DNA from 2 places in the Paenibacillus sp. FSL R5-0623 genome. Region 1 is predicted to be linked to the other one. Evidence: riboswitches for the same ligand, from Rfam matches in the RefSeq annotation. Region 1 holds a riboswitch; the other holds the start of a gene.
The links. A riboswitch is a leader RNA that binds a small molecule or an ion and turns the genes downstream of it on or off. The one in region 1 is predicted to bind cyclic di-AMP.
Positions count from the first base shown of each region.

Region 1 (3,160 bases):
ACTTTACTTTTAGTTCTGAACCCAGTATAATCAATTCTGTTGCCGATTATTTACGACATGCGGTCGTGGTGGAATGGCAGACACGCTATCTTGAGGGGGTAGTGGGCGTATGCCCGTGGAGGTTCGAGTCCTCTCGACCGCATCATATGAACGATTAAAAAGAAGCTTTCCATTAATGGAAGGCTTCTTTTTTTTGTCTTTTTGAACAGTTTGACATCAAAGTTGAGAAAAAAAGGCCATCCATTACCGAGGCAATGGTGCTTACCTTCCGGCTACGGGTGGCCAATGTATTATTTTTGCAGCAAGTTCTTGATATCTTCTTCAATCTTGTCCGGTGTTGTTTTGGGAGCATAACGTTTCAGTACCTGTCCGTTCTGATCCACAAGGAATTTGGTGAAATTCCATTTAATTGCTTTGGAGCCGAGCAGGCCAGGAGCTTCTGTGCTAAGGTGTTGGAAAAGAGGGTGAGCGCTTGAGCCGTTCACATCAATTTTCTCAAACATGGGGAAGCTTACGCCATAATTCATCTGACAGAACTCGGCAATATCGTCGGAAGATCCTTTTTCCTGTGCAAACTGGTTGCTTGGGAAACCAAGAACTTCAAATGGAGCATCTTGAAACTTGTCTTGCAGTTCTTGCAGACCTTTGAATTGAGGAGTGAGGCCGCATGAGCTTGCCGTATTCACAATCAGTAACACTTTGTCACGGTAGTCGGACATTTCAACTTCTTGACCGCGAAGGGTATTCACTTTGTAATCGTAGACTGTCATCTAAATCGCCTCCATTTATTTACTCTTATATCTTCTATTATATTGGTTACAATTAAATATTGCAAAACTAATATGGTGTTAAAAGAATCAAAACAGGCAAGTTGTGCAGAATACGTGAATGAATTGCGAGTTGATTTTCGTCAGAGTGAGAATTAGATAGATTTAAAGAGATGGATAGAGTATGACCTTATTGTAAGCGCTATTATATGTGAGTATTGCCGAAAATCTGTCGATTCGGTGATCTGTGCGGACTTTACACCGTCATGGCGCGGGTGTATGATTCATAACGTAATTTCAATTTAAACTAAATTGTACCTGAAAAACGAAACAAACGATAATATCGCTCGATCTTATCCTTAAGATATACGAACGATGTTTTAATCGCTGAGTTTCCATTCATTGATGAGTGGAAAACGGGGGAACCAACAGAATGCGCTGTCCAGGACAGTAGGCATTCATGGGGTGAATTTTCCGGTGACAGCCGGAAATAGGGCGACTCTCGCGCCCGAATCCGTCAGCTAACCTCGTAAGCGTTAAAGGGAGAGGCAACAAGCCGTACGCTGGTTCATGGTGTTTTCGCCATGGGTTCTTTAAGAAGCGTTCGGGAGGCCTTGGTCCCCCACGCTTCTTTTTTGTTGTCTTTTCACGCCAAGGGAGGAACGAATGATGGATACTGAGATGATCTTAGTGACTGCTCCAAATGAAGCAGGACGCAAATTTATCAAATTGCTGATGTACAAAAAAATGCCCTTTGCCGTTCTAACCAACAGTGCAGGGGAAGAGCGCAGACTCCGTAGAATCGGAGTAGAACATGTCATTCGCATGAACACGGCTGCAGCTCAAAAATGGTTTTTGCCGCAGGGCAGCGTAGGCAACGTGTTTATTTTCGAGAACAGCCTGAATCTGACCTGTCGTTATTTACAGATCTGCCGTTCATGGACTTCGAAATCTCTGTGCGTTATTACGGAGCAGAGTCATCCTAAGGGTATCTATCGGGGCATGGGCGCAGACCGGATTGTATATTCGCTCAATGGGGAAGTTGGCTTTCTCCTCAATGGTTAATGCCATAGCTTGTGATTGCTCAGGTGTAAGGTGCCTGTTATAATTGAATGTATCGATAAACGGAAGTTTGAGGAGACTCATGCAGGATGGTGAGTCTTCTTTTTTATGGTTTCTATAGGTTGTTCAAAAAGTCCGCTTTTGATTACGAAGGATGCCTAGTGGCATCATCAGCATCGAATATGAAATTCAGCCGAAATGTCCGTTGCTCACGTAGTTTTCTCTACGCTCCGCTACTCCATTTCTAGCTTCATTCCATCTTCTCGGTACTGAAAACCAGACTTTTTGAACTGAATTAGGATCAGGAATCACCTGTGGCTTACAAGGAGGAATTGGCGTGCCGGATGTAGGTGGATTGAAATGGTTGTTTTTTGATGTTGGAGATACACTGGTGGATGAATGGGAGCCGGTTGATGATATTATCGGACAGTTCGTCCGCGAAGCCTGTGCATTGGGGTATCCGGTGAAGATTGAGGCGGTACGCGAACTGTTCGCGAACTGTTACCAGAAATATGAGCAATGGCCGATGAGAGTGGCGATTCGCACATTCGTTGAAGACGAGGGACACCAGAAGCAGATTCAGGACAAGCTGAAGTTTCAAAAAGATCTTGAACGTCCTTTTCCATCAGCGGATTACGTTCTTCAGCAGTTGTCACGGCATTATCGCATTGGCATTATTGCCAATCAGAGTCCTGGTACGGAAGAGAGACTGGAGAGTTACGGACTGCGGAAGTATGTTGATGTTCTGGCGTGTTCGGCTGAAGAAGGAGTGTCCAAGCCAGACCCTGAGTTATACACTGTGGCCTTGAAACAGGCCGGTTGTGAACCGGAGGAAGCCGTCATGATCGGCGATCGGATCGATAACGACATTATACCTGCTCGGAAGCTGGGCATGCGTACGATTCGAATGTTGCAGGGTTACGGAAGATTCCAGCCAGAACTATCGGATAACCAACGTGCGGACTGGACTGTTGATTCATTGGATCAACTCCTGCCGTTACTGATACCAAATCAGGATTAGATGATTGTTTATTGGAGTTTGAGTTTTACTATAAAAGGAAACACCTTGCTGTATTTCAATAAAAAAGGCTGATCAACTTGGTATAGCATACCGGAGTTGATCAGCCTTTTTAGTATTTAATCGATAAGAACGAGATTAGAATAACCGAATCGTCTGAATGATCAGATATACATTCAGCACAACGATAATCGCGGCAATGAACCATGAGATGATTTTGAGCCACAATTTGTTGGCGAATGCACCCATGCTTTTTTTATCACTCGTGAACATCACCAGGGGAATTACAGCAAAGGGCAATTGAAGCGACAGC
Region 1 is NZ_CP150233.1:1,546,364-1,549,523, forward strand. It holds tRNA gene MKY92_RS06950 (tRNA-Leu) at 60-142, shown strand; gene MKY92_RS06955 (glutathione peroxidase) at 291-770, opposite strand; cyclic di-AMP (ydaO/yuaA leader) riboswitch at 1,143-1,318, shown strand; gene MKY92_RS06960 (hypothetical protein) at 1,434-1,832, shown strand; gene MKY92_RS06965 (HAD family hydrolase) at 2,167-2,850, shown strand; gene MKY92_RS06970 (Nramp family divalent metal transporter) at 2,986-3,160, opposite strand, start outside.

Region 2 (3,160 bases), 1.5 Mb from region 1:
CTATTTTATAGCATTCCCATTTCAAAGTAAAACGATTTTAGTTCGCTTCCGGCTTCACCGGACCGATCACGTAGACCGTCTTGCCTTTCTTACGTCCAAAATTCAGGGCATGCTTCACACTGTCATAATACACATCAATTTTGTTGCCTTTAATGGCACCGCCTGTATCTTCCGCACGACGGAATCCCAGACCTTCGATATATACCCACCAGCCAATTGGAATGACTTTGGGATCAACCGCAATGGTGCGTCCTTCCGTTACACGAGTACCGGAAGCTGTTTTAGTTCCAATGCCAGGCTCTTCGGAAGAGTAGGCAGTCATGGATACATTTTTAAGTACTTTGGAGTATTTAAAAGAAGTCCCGGATACGGTAATTACTTTGCTGCCCAAGGCAGATGTTTTCTTCGAGTTCGTTGTTGTAGCCTTTTTGGTTGTTGAAGTTTGAGCCGATACGGTCTGAATCTCTGGTTCTTTCACGACCGGTTTTGCTTTGGTGCCGACAGCAATCACTTTATCTACACGATTATTCGCGACAGATTTGCCGACCATTTTTTTGGAGACCAATTCTCCATCCTGAAATACCTTTTCGATGTGCTGTACAAGTGTGCCTTCTTTGCCGTTTACAACGACACGGTTATCCCCTTTGTACAAGCTAGGGTCAGCCGTTTTAATAACTTTGTAAGCGATCGGTTGCTCTACATCCACTGTACGCTTTGTTACGCGCACTACACGGATCTTCATCTCTGCTTTGATCGCAGTTCCAAGCGCCGGATACACTTTATCATTACTTTCAACTTGAATACCTGATTTTTGAATTGCATCTTCTACCGATGAATCGGTTGTATACAGAGTCTTGGTGTCTCCGTCTGCCGTAATGTTAACTGGAACGGCCCGCTCAATAACGATTCGGTCTCCATCTGTAATCGCCCCATTCATGGACATGGATACCTTATCGTGAGGGCTGACTGTGATCGACTGCTCCTCCAGCATTTCCTGAAGCATTCCTGTACGAGTCTCTACCACCTGAGCTTTGCCATCAATAACCAGCGAAATTTGTTTCCCGGCCTGACCGTAAACGACTAACAAGATCATGATTGTAAGCGCAATTGAGAAAATCGCGATCAATGCCATTTGACGCATGTTCTCATGCTTCCACCGCAACGCGAAAGACTTACTGGATGATCGTGACTCATGGGTCTCTTCTGGTTGGAATGTGCCCACTTCTCCGTCCTCCTTCATAGCCTCGCCGTCTAAAGTAATGCATGATGTCTTTGACGTGACTATACCAAATTTTCTACAGAACACAGATTGGACCAACATAATCCGGTTCTGCACCATGAATCAATCTTCGCAACATGATGTCATCCTCCTGAATACCTACCGTATGATGACAATATTTCTTTTATTCAAAAACAAAAAAGCCAAAGAAAGAGTGTAAGAGGAACTCTTTCGTGGCTTCCGAATGATTTGAATATCGGAAATTCATGCACGAGGTTGCCTCTCTTTTTCCGCTTGCGAGGTTAGCTGTCGGGTTCGGGCGAAAGAGAGCCGCCCTATCTTGGGTCACCCGCTCATGGCGGACGCCCTTGAATTCACCCCGAGACCCAAAGAAGAAATCAAATACGGCTTCGCAGTTCCCTTCGCTGCTTTTGGGTCAGCGAACGTTGCGCATCGGCCAAATACACCGATGTTTAAGCCCTATTGGTTCCCCCGCTCTCCGTTAACGGAGACTCAGCGAGACTGATTCATGAAAGTAATGTTGTTTCATCGGAAAGTGTCCCTTTGTTCATCCCCCGAACATCTGTCCAATTTTCCGCACAACAATTCACTGAAAAGATGATATCCTGTTTTGATGCATGTTGTAAAGCGTTGATCAAGTACGTTTTTCTGAATATTTGGTTAAAATATTGTAATATTCTTGATTTATTTGGATCAAAGGGCAAATTAACTCCGCTTACCTGCCTTTTTCACCTCATTTACTCGTTTTTTTAACGAATTCCAAATCGTTCCATGGCATTTTTGGTTGTTATTGCAGCAATTTCCTCCACCGAAATGCCTTTAATTTCCGCAGCTGCCTCTGCAACGAGACGTACATGCGCTGTCTCATTTCGCTTCCCACGATATGGATGAGGTGTCAAATATGGAGCATCTGTTTCAATGAAAAACCGGTCCATAGGAACCTTCTCCAGCACCTCTTTGGGCTGCTTTGCATTTTTGAATGTGATTGGTCCTCCGAAGGAGAGATGGAAGCCCATATCGAGACAACTTTTCGCTGTTTCCCAGCTGCCTGAGAAGGAGTGCATCACACCACCAACCTCACCCGCTTTCTCTTCACGCAAAATTCTTATGATATCTTCATGCGCATCCCGATTATGGATGACAATCGGCATCTTCACTTCACGCGCCAAAGCAATTTGTTGTCGTAATACGCGATGCTGTATTTCCTTTGGTGAAGTGTCCCAGTGATAATCCAACCCAATCTCACCGATCGCAACCACTTTTTCATGCTTGCATAAAGATGCAATCCACTCCAAATCGCCCTCCTGCATTGTGATCGCATCTACGGGATGCCACCCTACAGCTGCATATATAAAATCATATGTTTCAGCGAGTTTCATTGTGGTTGGAATCGTCTCCCGGTTAAAGCCAATGTTGATCATGCGACCAACTCCTGCATCCACAGCACGCTGAATCATTTCCTCGCGGTCCTCGTCGAATTGTGGTGCATCCAGATGTGTATGTGTGTCGAACAGCATCATGTCTGTATCTCCCTTCATGTCGAAATAACGACTATCTTCTTTTGAAAATTCAATTTGTAAATTCCAATAATTTAATGACTCGTACATAAAACATTTTGGGTAATCTGTGTATTACATCATCACGTTTGTTTCTTCACAACTACAATATATAGAAGATATACAGATATTCTGATCTATATATTGCTAATTGCAATCATTCTGCCTGCTTGCATTTACAAAATTATGTCGATCTACATATACTCCCCATTAAAGCAGATTACTGTATCATGAAAAATAGCTCTTTTGGAAAGTGTTTTGATATCAAAATTCTTCATCGGATTATACCCACACGATTACAAGAAATAGGGGCGTATATGTGACGGTAATTCGTGAATAATCGCATCCACCTTGTTTTGCGGGT
Region 2 is NZ_CP150233.1:32,479-35,638, reverse strand. It holds gene MKY92_RS00155 (ubiquitin-like domain-containing protein) at 38-1,222, opposite strand; cyclic di-AMP (ydaO/yuaA leader) riboswitch at 1,495-1,748, opposite strand; gene MKY92_RS00150 (TatD family hydrolase) at 1,990-2,760, opposite strand; gene MKY92_RS00145 (HD domain-containing protein) at 3,093-3,160, opposite strand, start outside.
Region 2: another riboswitch for cyclic di-AMP. It lies ahead of MKY92_RS00155 (ubiquitin-like domain-containing protein); the one in region 1 lies ahead of MKY92_RS06960 (hypothetical protein).